4 regions of the Candidatus Kuenenia stuttgartensis genome follow, and region 3 is predicted to be linked to each of the others. Evidence: riboswitches for the same ligand, from Rfam matches in the RefSeq annotation. Region 3 holds a riboswitch; each other region holds the start of a gene.
What was found. A riboswitch is a leader RNA that binds a small molecule or an ion and turns the genes downstream of it on or off. The one in region 3 is predicted to bind cyclic di-GMP.
Positions count from the first base shown of each region.

Region 1 (3,191 bases), 1.4 Mb from region 3:
ATGTATCCTTCACCTATGTTATCCTTGCTCTTTAAACTTACCTCGTTACCAACAATGCTGACATCGGCGCTCCCATCCCCTGACTCAACAAAATAACCGTCAGTCCGCTGCACCGCGGTTACCGTCTCACCCACATTAAGCGTTATAGCCCCTGACAACGTCAAAAACACAGCAAAAAGCTTTCCTGTCTTTGGATGACGTGAATACATGACATCACTCCCCGCATAACTCTTTGTACTATGATAAACACTGCCATCCCATGTACGTTCACTGAGCGGCACATTATTAAGATTATCCCAGTTGGGTATGCACCTTATGAGTTTGAGTCGGGGAGAAACCTCGGTAATACTCTTAAAACCCGACATATCTCCTGTGTCGCCAAACCACCCAAACCAATTATACCAGCCGCCGTTAATGCCAGCCTTGGCTGCAAAAAGACGATTCCTGTATTCATCTGCTTCGTTTGTTTGGGAGTTGCCAACCTTGTCTTTTGTAATATCTACCCCGGCATTAAAATTGTTGGCATCATCTACATAATTTGTATTTTGCGGGCTTTTTTGGCTTAGCATATCCGGCGTTAGCTCATCCTTGTCTGCCCGGACTTTTACCTGATATATCCATTCATCATTGTCCGACTCACTATAGAGCAACGTTGGTTGAACGATCCATTTAGAATTCGTGAATTCCTGAGAAATCCTTGTCCTTAATTTCTTGTAAAATGCAGCCATTCCCTCTGAATACGTTGCATACTCATGGGTAATGGCGCCATGCACCAAACCCAGATCCGCTCCTGTCCAATAAGACAAATCTACAGATATGTTATTCCCCGTTTCGTCTAATCTGTAAAATTCACCTGCAAGCTTTGGCTCATCAATTATATATCCGCCAAAGGTGAACGGCAACCCTGGGTTTTCATAACTCTTTGCCAGGCTTATAATATTTTCAACTACCTCATCAATAACCGCCTGTTGCTGAAAATCCCACATTACGTAAAATTGCTCTGAAGACCCGGCAGGGTGATAACCTGTCGCCAGATTGTAAGGAAACGGATCATGGCTTTTCCATACCATACGCTGATTGTAAAATTCCTTAGCTTCCTCTGAAAGAGGCTGCGTAATGTCTATCGCCCTGCTATATCCTGATAAAATCTGTGGATACCATTGTGGGTTGATCAGATAATACTTAAGGCCTGTGCAATTGGGATTATTGTGATAGTCTGTAACTTCTGAGGATGGATTTATCGCAATGGAATCATACCCCATCTGCCTTGCATAGCTAACGTCCTCAGATGGTTTATCATTCCAGTGTATGCCATAAATATTTTGATATGCTTTTTCTTCCGCAAAATTCTTTTCGTTGAAAATAAAAATATGGGCAAATATTAAAAAGAAAATACTTACGCTGCTGATTCTTAGCTTCATTGCTATTGCTCCTAATAAAAGATTAACTAACAAACATGGTGACCTGGCGAGCTTCGGTATTTCCGAAGCCCCATGGCTTTGCGTCCCAACCTCACGATTGGTTTGCCTTTTTCACGTCTGCTATCTCTTATCAGGAGTTAGCAAACATAAAACTCAATATTTAGATTTGGCGATTCCTCCCTTCTCACTTAAAAATCTTTATTTACGATTTATCTCTACAAATGAGTCCAGTTTTTTTAAATGTAACTACAACAACTGCAGCTTTCGCAGTTCGCGCAGATTTTGTAATATTAAATTCCACAAATTATTTTTATCTTTTGTCCCTGTAATCTGTGAAATCTGCGGTTACAAACACTTTTATTGGTCTGAAGTTTTACCTCGTTAACTGTTATAAATATCGACAATTCTTGAAAATATTTAATAAAATTATAAAACTATTTTTAAGAAAAATATTCTCAAAACTAAATATACTACAACCTAAATTCTGCAATGCAATAGCACGTAGATGAGCGCTGACAAAAGCGGATTAAACAAGGTGCAAAGGTTGCACATTCTAAAAGCTCATAAGAAGTTAAAATTCCCTTGCACTGCCCCTCCTGGTTATGTTTAATATTGCTTGTAATTTTATTTTCTCAGTTGGTTACACTAACAACATCCGTTTTACAAAGCATAAGGTATTATGATGAGATTACTATTAGATATCGCCCGAAAATATCGTAAAAAATTTCAACATTATCAGACTTACCAGAAAATAAAATATTTTGAATCTATCAATAATTTTGACCCAAAGAAAAATATAATAATTACAGGATCTCCGAGAAGTGGTACTACGTGGCTACAAGAGTTGTTTTGTGACATTGAAAAAACGTATCCGTTGTTTGAACCACTGCATCTTGATGGCTCCCCAAAGTTTAAAGAAATAGGTTTTGAGTGGGGACAGTACATTCCAGAAGATTATAATTGGCCTGAAGCAAAGGAGTTATTCGAAAGCCTTTTTAGAGGACAATATTTAACACCGTTCATGATTTCACATGCCAGGGTAGCGCAATTAAAAAATGCAGATTTCTTAATTATTAAATATGTAAGAGCAAATTCATTATTACCTTGGTTCGTTAGGCAATTCGATATCAGGCCACCTATTTATATTCTTAGGCATCCATGTGCTGCAATTGCTTCACAGATGAAAATGAACTGGTACACATGTTCAAAATTTACCATACCAAAAACGAAGTTCCCTGAAAAATATACAAAATATGAACATATATTAAATAATATTAATACAACACTAGAATATGTAGCAGCCAAATGGTGTTTGGATAATATAATACCATTAAATCATCATGGAAATAATAGACTATGGATAACCGTTTTCTATGAAAATTTAATTGCGAACCCTCATGAAGAAGTACCCTATATTTTTAATAGGCTCAATCTGGAATTACCTCGAAATCTATGGTATAAGGTTAATGTACCAAGTGCTATGACTGGTAGCATCTCGCCATTAAGACAAAACAAAATAGAACAATTAAGTAAATGGAAAAATGAGTTATCAGAAAGGGATATTGACTCTATCCTGGGTATGCTTAAAAAATTTGAGATAAAAATTTATGATGATAACATTTTCCCTGTTAAAACCAAGCAAACTCCAGCGAGGTAAAACCTCAGACCAATAAAAACCCCCATTTTTTTGTATAGTTCCTCAAATTCTTCAACCGTGGAAACCTTGTATTTCACTCGTATTTCAAATATCTCTGTTTTTATCTTTCACCA
Region 1 is NZ_LT934425.1:590,343-593,533, forward strand. It holds gene KSMBR1_RS02675 (Ig-like domain-containing protein) at 1-1,421, opposite strand, end outside; cyclic di-GMP riboswitch class I at 1,456-1,538, opposite strand; gene KSMBR1_RS02680 (sulfotransferase) at 2,101-3,078, shown strand.
Region 1: it holds a riboswitch for cyclic di-GMP, as region 3 does, so the genes downstream of both, KSMBR1_RS02675 (Ig-like domain-containing protein) here and KSMBR1_RS16960 (hypothetical protein) in region 3, are expected to answer to the same signal.

Region 2 (3,191 bases), 940 kb from region 3:
GACATAAAATTTTTATTTTCTGTTATCAAAAGCCAGGATGTTTTTATTATATTTTTTAGGGGACAGCCGTAACAGCATTATACAAAATGATTTATAATAAGCAAAATAAATGTAATTCCGGCTTGTTCCCAAAATTCGTTCTTCTAGTTCCTACGCCCTGCGTCACATCAAAGTAAAGGCCATCGAATAATATGAAGCCTGTGCCACCAGACATAAAGCGTCTTGAATTCACACCTCTCCCACGGTAATTAATCAACTTGGGTACTTTCTGACAAAAAAAACACTTTAAGAGTTCTGACATTAAGAGCAATAACCGAATAAAGTTGCTACCAAACCCAGCCTAATTTAAAATTCCGTACCCTTTGCCATTTTTGCATTGTCTGATCCTCTGTTTTTCTTTAACGGGTCAAAAAAATTGTTTGAGGTAATTGCTGCTACATTTTGCATTCCATTTCCCATTACCGTTGCTATTTTCGAGGTGCAAACCATTTCGCATGCCGGCATGGAGCATAAATTGAGGATGCCGAAGATGATCGCACCACAGAGGATAGTCCCTTTAACAAATCCTAATACCGCGCACAATACATTATACCAACCGCCCATTTTCAAATTGTCGACCATGTTTTTGGGAAAATCTGAAATAATTGTGGTTATAAGCGCTGCAAGGCCGAACAGGATGAAATAACTCAATACATTGTGCAATGAAACCGAAAACACATTGCAGAAGATGTTGCTTATGACTGCATGGTAAAAAAGCGCCACACAAAAAGAGAGAAACAAACTACAGATTCTAAGAATTTGGCATATTGGTCCGTCAACAAAGCCAAAAATCACTGAAATACAAAGGACTACAGATAGTATTATATCAATCCAATTCATTTATAAAAATCCCCTCTGAACTCGCCAAAATGGTATTGCTAATTCAAAGCGTTTAAAATTTCCCGGCACATTTTATTATAGGAATACAATGAAAGGACAAAATGGATTCTGAGGATAATTTCCTCTTTTTTTGCTGTTTCGGGATTTGAACAATACTGTAAATATTGAGCGTGTATAATACTCACCTGTACATCCTCCTGAAACGGGTTTGATGCAATGGATTGTTTTAAGGCTTGTTCTGCGGCAGAATAATTTGAAATGAATAAATACATTTCCCCCAGTTTGTTGAGGATTATTACTTCCTGCGGATTCAATTCAGAAGCCCGTTTCAGAAGCATGATAGCCTCATTGCTATTCCCTAATTGGGCGTAAAGACTTCCCAGATTAAACATTGCCTTTACATAATGAGGGTCTTTTCCCAAAACAAGCTCATATTCTCTTATCGCATCGTCAAACATGTCATGTGTATCATAGAGAACTGCCAGGCAGAAATGCGGAAAAATGGCATCAGGGTAGCGTGCGATAGTCTTTTTATATTGTTCTATTGCTCCGTTGTAGTTACCTTCCAATTCCAGAATTTTAGCAATATTAACCAGCGCCTCAATATTTTCAGGATTTATTGTTAAGGCTTTTTTGTACATTTGTTTTGCGCTGGCAAACCGAAACATTTTTTCATAAACATAGCCAAGATTGTTAAGTGTTTCTGCGTTATCAGGTTCTAATGAGGCTGCTTTTTGCAGATAATGGAGCGCCTCGCCGTAATCGTTTCTGGCAAGGTAGATAAATCCCAGTTTTACATAGGCGTCAGTGAAGGCACTATCACTCTTAAGGCTTTGTTTGTAAGCATCTATTGCTTGTTCCGAATTGGGGAAAAGGCGGTCATATTTTTTCCCTTCCGCAAACAATTTTCGTGCTAATATTTTCTTGTTCATTGTGGTAGACATGATAATAGAGTAGTAAAAAAATTTACCGAAAAGTATGCAGCATACTTGCTGCCGTACCGGTATGATTTGATAGTATTCAGCAGCATATTAAAATCATTTTGCGGAAAAACCTCCTTTCATCAAAAGAAAAAGACCCGGGGCAGATATTGGCATCTTACGTCCGGGTCTTAGTTACACAATGAGAAGGTAAATACCTTATTATTTAAAGTTCATAGATCGGGTATTGCCGGATTCATTGTTACCGCCGCAATACCCGCGATAAAGCATACAAAAGCTATGCAAGATATGTTGTGAACATTAAATAAACTCTTTTACCGACTGAATTTGGCGACCTGGCATTCTTCTTTCCTGAAGACCCATGGCTTTGCGTCCCAGCCTCACAATTGGTTTGCCTTTTTTCAAATTGTTTTTGTTTTTTGTTACATTATATTTTTGCCTCATCCGCAGAATCTGTGGGTAAGTATTGGTTCCGGCAAATTACCAAGAGTATGATACAAGGCTGTTTGCAGGCATTCCAGAGATTTATAACCATAAGCCTTTCTCATAGTCAGTTTCGCCTTAAGGTTAAACCCCTCAACCGTACCGGAAGAAAGTCTGCCATCAGCCTTGAACCAGTTGAGAATGAGCTGCTTGTGATTGCGCAACATCTTTGCCACTTTTTTCATAGGTTCCAGGTTGGTTTTTAGGGTTCTCGTAATCCAGTTCTCGAGAAACCTGTCTGCATACGCCGGATACTTATACTCCCAAAAACGCTGAAAATCTTCACGCATTAAATATGCCTTTATTGAACTCAGGTTGATCTTAACTATCTGGCTTAACCGTACCGTTTGCTTTTCTGTCAAGTTCTCAGGCCTTTTCAACAGTAACCAACGGCTCTTTTCCAAAACATTGTCTGTGCCTTCATCCTTGAGCTTTTTGACCTCTTCCCTCCGTATCTGGTCTATGGCTTCATTGAATTTCTTCATGATGTGGAAACGGTCAAGAATATTAAGCGCCTGGGAAGCCTTCTTCGCTATCACCTTCAGGTACGGCGACCACATATCGCTGCAAACGAATTTGATTCTCAGACAACGTTCTATACCTAACTCCATGAAAAACTTCCGCAGGGTCTTTGCCTTCCGCTCAGGGCCACTCCATAAAAGCCTTTTGGCATGCGAATCAAGCTGATATACAAGGGTTAAATACTTGTGGCCACTCCAGACTTGTATCTCGTCTATTCCTATTTCCGTTATATTCTCCAAGTCCCTGTGGGCAAGGCCGTAGGCAACTACAAACTGCACTGCCCTATACACACTGTCCCAACTGGACTTGAATATCTCGGCTGTCTCTTTCCAACTCAGGCGTTTAGCCCATCGAGACAGGAATACC
Region 2 is NZ_LT934425.1:2,701,029-2,704,219, forward strand. It holds gene miaA (tRNA (adenosine(37)-N6)-dimethylallyltransferase MiaA) at 1-5, opposite strand, end outside; gene KSMBR1_RS12630 (CvpA family protein) at 346-879, opposite strand; gene KSMBR1_RS12635 (tetratricopeptide repeat protein) at 918-1,811, opposite strand; cyclic di-GMP riboswitch class I at 2,147-2,226, opposite strand; gene KSMBR1_RS12640 (ISL3 family transposase) at 2,261-3,191, opposite strand, start outside.
Region 2: it holds a riboswitch for cyclic di-GMP, as region 3 does, so the genes downstream of both, KSMBR1_RS12635 (tetratricopeptide repeat protein) here and KSMBR1_RS16960 (hypothetical protein) in region 3, are expected to answer to the same signal.

Region 3 (3,191 bases):
GCCTGTGCTAATGGCAACGTGGTTCGCCAAGCGAAGATATGGAGTCGTAATCTCTGTTTTCAGTGCAATAACATGGTATCTGGCAGACATCAATTCTGGTCATGCATATTCGCATTATATAATTCCTGTCTGGAACTCGATTATGCGGTTAGGGTTCTTCTTAATTGTTACCTCCTCCATTGACAAAGTCAGAAATCTGTTAAATAAGGAAAAATCTATGGCGCGAAACGATTTTTTAACGGGAGTGGCTAATAGGCGTTTTTTTTATGAAATAGCTACAAAAGAAATAGAACGAATTGCAAGATTTATTCACCCATTGTCACTTGCTTATATTGATATCGATAATTTTAAGCAGGTAAATGATACCCTTGGTCACAGTGCCGGTGATAAACTCTTGCAAGTAGTTGCTGGCACAATAAAAGAAAACATTCGATCAATTGATACAGTATCGAGACTCGGAGGTGATGAATTTGCACTTCTAATGCCAGAAACAAATGCTCAAAGTGCTATTACAGCTTTAAATAAATTACGACATGCTCTTTTAGATATGGTGCATGAAAATAATTGGCCGGTGACTTTTAGCATAGGCCTTGTCACATGCTCCGAATCTTGCAAATTGAATGAATTAATAAAAGAAGCTGATAATCTCATGTACACAATAAAAGCGAGCGGAAAAAACAGAATTGAAAATAAAGTCCACTCATTTAATAAAACAAGTGCATAACATTTCAATCAAGGCTATGGGGAGTAAACGCTGTTTGGTTTTCAACAAGCTGGTTGCCATTGCGCCGTATTGTTTTCGTTAAGAGTTCATCAACCGCTGCAGATATCTTTGCGAACTATAATTGACTGGCATTTTCAGACCAGTAGTTAAGATGCATTTTGGGTAGGATATAATAACAATGGAGGTCTGAAAAATGAGAAAGAGTTCTAATACAGAATTTATGGCAAAAGTGGCATTAGAAGCGATCAGGGATGAAAAAACGCTAGCAGAGTTGTCATCACAGTACGAAATGCATAGGACGCAAATAGCAAAATGGCGTAAACGAGCGATAGAAGGATTAGGTGGGATATTTCAGGAGAAGGAGGCGAAGTTAGTCGGAGAGAAGGAGAAAGTAATAGATGAGTTGTATCGGCAAATAAGGAAATTGAAGGTGGAGAACGAATGGCTTAAAAAAAATCTACACAGATTGAGCATTCATGAGAAAAGGGGGATGATAGAGGTTTACAATAAGGAGTTAAGCAGTGTGACTTTTTTGTGGTTACAGAGATCAAACCGGTACTATTAGCCAGCCAGTGGTTTCGAGTGAGACCGTAAATATTTCTTAACCAAGTTGTATTCCACATACATTTCAAACCGGCTGAACTGTTGCTATGCTTACTGCACACATCCTCCCTCGGTGTCGGAATGTGTGTTGTAAACATAAAAGTTAAAGTCTTTTTAAAAAGACTAAAGAGTTACAAATATTTTAAAATATTTTTTTTGCCAAACCGCGATAATTTTCTTGACTAATTAATGTATTTTGGTAAAAGTGTGCATACAAAGGCAAACCAATCGTGAGGTTGGGACGCAAAGCCATGGGTCTTATTTTTTGGAAAGAATGCCAGGTTGCCACCTATAATGGTGTAAAAGCTGTTTATTGATCAGGCGCTGAGCCGGTAAGTATTTTGTTTGTAAAAGGTTTAGCTATAAACTTACGGTTGAATCCCTTTTATAAAATGTGATGCTTTATTGATTAGGTTCAAGATTTCAATAGGCTTTTAAGATAACCCAAAACCCAAGGCATATGTGGCATATTGTCTTGGGTTTTTTTATTTTACAATGGGTATAAAATTGTTGTTTTTGTTAGAGAAATTTTTTTTGGAAAGGAGTAAAATGATGAAAAGGAAATTAGTTTTAAGTGTATGGACGATTGTATTTACAGGTATTTATTTGTCGTTTGTAGTGGAGGGGGCTGGAGCGGATACCCTTTATAAAACCAGCCTTACCGTCAGTGATTCAAGCGCTTTTGATGGAGACAAATTAGATGCAAGTGTTGAAATAAACAAAAATGGAAAAGTAAAATTATCAATATCCAATTTAATACATCTTGATACACTACTGTATGCCAATAAAACATGTGCCTTGGTAATTGAAACAGAAGTGAACGATATCGCAAAGCCATATGAATTTCCATTTGAGATTGAAGAGGGAATTGCGTTGGAGGATATGGACCTTGTTCTTCAATCAGGCGATAAAGTGGAGATTGTAAGCGTCGTTATTAACGAAAAGGCTTCCCCTACAGGAACCCCAACGCCTTCTCCCATTGCCGTTGCTTCTCCTTTGCCGGCAGGTTCTCCAACTCCTGTTGCAACGGCATCTCCAATTGCAACCACCTCGCCCGTTGTGACGCCTACCGCAACTGTTGCGCCATACTCAACCTCTGTTTTGGAAGTTTCGGCAGAGATATCCGGGGATGATGTTGAATTGCTGGTTCCGGGAGGTTTGATTACTGATGCCGAAATAACGCCTACACCAACGTCATTTGCCACGCCTGCGGCAACGCCAACAGAACCTTCTGCAACTCCCACATCAACACCAGTCGAGACGCCTTCTGTAATAGAGGCATATGTGAGCTTCCAGTCAAAGACGATAAATCTTAATAGTAACGGTAAGTTTATTGCCAATATAAAACTACCTTCCACGCATAATATCGAAGATATAGTATGTGAAACAGTAGTGTGTGAAGGTGCTGTTGCAATTGATTGTGATGAAAAAAAGAATAAACTTAAGGTCAAGTTTAATATAAGTGATTTAGAAGTTGGTTTAGATTTAAAAACAAGTGAATCACAAAGTGTTGAATTTACCATTACAGGGGAATTATCAGATGGTACAAAATTCGAGGGAAGCGATACCGTTAAGGTGAAGGGAAGTAAGAAGGGAAAAAACGATGACAACGACGATGAAGACGAAGACGATGATGATGGCGATAAAGGCAAGGACAAGGGAAAAGGGAAAAATCGACGCTAATGAACAATCGTAGGATTGAGATTAAATTTGAATGGTTAATCAAAGATTTTATTCGGTTAGAGGTATCGTAGAGAAAGGAAAAAACCTTTCCCAACCTCTTGAAAGAGAGGTTGGGAGGCTTTTCCTTTTGGGAATGTTGCAGACTATTAAAAAGGGTTGATTAGTAATAAAAGCTGCTGCC
Region 3 is NZ_LT934425.1:3,640,452-3,643,642, forward strand. It holds gene KSMBR1_RS22525 (GGDEF domain-containing protein) at 1-724, shown strand, start outside; gene KSMBR1_RS16955 (hypothetical protein) at 918-1,289, shown strand; cyclic di-GMP riboswitch class I at 1,536-1,617, shown strand; gene KSMBR1_RS16960 (hypothetical protein) at 1,877-3,010, shown strand.

Region 4 (3,191 bases), 2.0 Mb from region 3:
TCAAGGTTCCTGTTTGTCGAGGCAATAATCCGAACGTCTATTTTGATATCCTGTATGCCGCCAACCCTTTTGAACTGCCTTTCCTGCAGAATTCTTAAAAGTTTTGCCTGCAGCAAAACCCCCATCTCGCCTATTTCATCAAGGAAAACGGTTCCCTTATCGGCAATTTCAAACAAACCCGGTTTACCGGCTGTCGCCGCGCCGGTAAATGCCCCTTTTTCATAACCAAATAATTCTGCTTCCAGAAGGCTTTCCGTCAGGGCAGCGCAATTTATATCCACAAAACGCCCTGATTTTCTTGCGCTTAACCGGTGCACCGCCCTTGCAACAAGCTCTTTCCCGGTACCGCTCTCTCCTTGTATTAACACCGTTGTAGAAGAACTTTTTGCCACCTGTTTAATAAGAGAATATATCTCTTTCATCTGCGGGCTATTGCCAATAATAATTCCGTCCGATTCTTCATCAAACGTCCATTGCTTTTCCTTTATTTCAAGCACCTCCTGGCGCAGCCCCTGCCTCCTTAATGCCTTTTCAACCACCGACCTTAACCTGTCAAGCTTAAACGGTTTCTCTAAATAATCGTATGCCCCTAGTCTCATTACTTCAACTGCCGAGTCTACGCTTCCATATCCCGTCATTACCACCATTAACGCGTTAGGGTCTTTCTCTTTTATTTTTTCAATAAGTTCCACTCCATTTATATTGGGCAATCTCAAATCCAGCAGTATCAAATCCGGCATAAATGTATCCATTTTCTCCAGCGCTTCTTCGCAACTACCGGCGGCAATTGCTTCATAACCCTGCGCATCTAAAAACTCCCTGACAGAAAGCCTGATTGTTTCTTCGTCATCGACAATAAGAATTATACCTTTCGGCTTCATTTATTTATCCTTCCATTAAAAACAAACCGTTCAATGTCCCACGCATTATAAAACTTAATTTTTTTCCCGTAAAAAAAATACTTTGAGTTCAGTATATCAAAACGTTTAATTTTTAAACACTACTAATCTTCCATTATCAACATCTGTTTAAAAATACGATTTCTCACACAATGTAGTATTTTTTTAAGAGGATACTTACACGTTTTTATAAAACTTATGCAAAATAATCAATTTCCGTGTATTCCGCGTGTTCCGTGGTTTAACTGGTTTTTATAAAACTTATGTACAAATTAAATCCCCTCTAAGCTGAATAGTTACCAGAAACATTTAAATGATTATGTAGCGTTGTCGCAAATTTTATACCACTGTTTATAGCCATACTTTAATCAGCCTGATCTAAAAATTTGTAACAGTTTAGATTTTTGGAAAAACAAAAATGCTCGTTCCCAAGCTCCGCAGACTGGGTCAAATGGGCAATTTTATCCTATTTTACGACAGGCATTCTCCACTTTAATGGGAAAACAGCACTAAATAGGGTCGAAAACAGGCATAATGCGAAGAGTTGTCCCCACTTTTGAGACAATAAAGTTCATTTGACCCAGTCTGTCCGGCTTGGGAACGTAATTGCGTTGGAAGCTCTAGCTTCCATTTAGCCGGCAAGCGAAGCTTCGTGTATTATTCGATTCAAAAGAGGTTCCCAAATATCTTGGGTAACATACTGAAAAGCCTCCAAGCTGACATAATGGGTTCATTCCCTTTTCCATTCGAAGCTGGAGCTTCTCAAACAATCCCGTTCCCAAGCCGGAGCTTGGGAACGAGCGGTTTTTTTCATAGGACTAAAGTATTACAAAAATTTTGATACCGGTAAAAATAACTATTGAATAACCCGTGGTAATAATGTATATTTCCCGCTTTTAATACAAGATTCATGAAAATATCGATAAAGGCAAACCCTGAGCAATCAGGGGACGCAAAGTAAAAGGTCTTTACTTACAGTACAAAGATAGCCTTACTACCGATAAGTGCTGAATTATTCAGCCTTCGACAGTAAGATTTTTTTTGATTTTAGACATTACTGTGCTTTATTCTTACATGACTATTATGGTTATACGGCTATGGTTATACGGCTATGGTTATACGGCTATGGTTATACGGCTATGGTTATACGGCTATGGTTATACGGCTGCGCGAAGCGCAGCCGTATACAGCACAGAGCTATCGCTTTCCGCCTTTGATTTATTTGAATGCACACAGATTCTTAGGTTCGGACAAATCACAGTAGCGAAAGCCAATACAAACTTTACGCTTCGTCTCGGCAAGTTCACACTCCGCACATATCTCTATCGTAACCACCTTCAGATTACACGCCTCAATAGTAACCAGCATGTCTGTTGTAAAGGCAAAACCCAACGTCTTTCTTATCATTCAGAACAAAGTGAGTTAAGTAGGATGGGCATTGCCCAACGAAAAACAAGCAATGCGAAAGAGTGTGTAATGTTTTTTCCCGTTCCAGCGCTCTCGCGTGGGAATGCAGGATCAGATGCCCTGTATCTCGAGTAATAATCCGGACTCAGAGCGTCCAAAACAATTTGTTGCCACGCAGAGCGCGGTAACAGGCAGAAAAGATAAACGTATCATGTTTTACACGTTAATAGAACAAATCCCATGTGCAGTAATTGTGACAGACATAAAGGGAACTATTGAATATGTAAATTCGCAATTTACTGAACTCACCGGCTATACCCGGGAAGAGGTTACAGGGGCAAATCCCCGCATACTGAAATCCGGCAGGACTGCTCCCGAAGAGTATAAACATTTGTGGGAAACAATTACCTCCGGCAAAAAATGGAAAGGGGTGTTTTGTAATAAGAAAAAAGACGGCAGTTTCTACTGGGAGAAGGCGTCTATTTCTCCCCTCATGAATGAGGAAGGAATGATAACACATTTTTTTGCGATAAAGGAAGATATAACAATACAAAAGCAAAATGAACAGCGGCATGAAATCCTGTATATACTGTCGAACATATTGATGGAGTCTGTTTCTGTTGATGAGGCTATTCCAAAAATACTCCAAACAATAGGCGAGGGAGAAATTGGCAGGCAGATCGGAGTTGACAGGGTATGCCTTGTGCTGTCCGGTACGAATAACGGCATGGCTGACAATGTTTATGAATGGTGCAACGAAGGCATACCCTCTCAAAGACGTCGATTTATGGACGTTTCCTTCTTCGCATTCACATGGTGGATGAAACACCTGCGTGCGGGCGATGTTATTCATATCCCACAGGTGTGCCGTATGCCAAAAGAAGC
Region 4 is NZ_LT934425.1:1,230,704-1,233,894, reverse strand. It holds gene KSMBR1_RS05620 (sigma-54-dependent transcriptional regulator) at 1-881, opposite strand, end outside; cyclic di-GMP riboswitch class I at 1,817-1,901, shown strand; gene KSMBR1_RS22360 (hypothetical protein) at 1,983-2,441, shown strand; gene KSMBR1_RS05615 (diguanylate cyclase domain-containing protein) at 2,422-3,191, shown strand, end outside.
Region 4: it holds a riboswitch for cyclic di-GMP, as region 3 does, so the genes downstream of both, KSMBR1_RS22360 (hypothetical protein) here and KSMBR1_RS16960 (hypothetical protein) in region 3, are expected to answer to the same signal.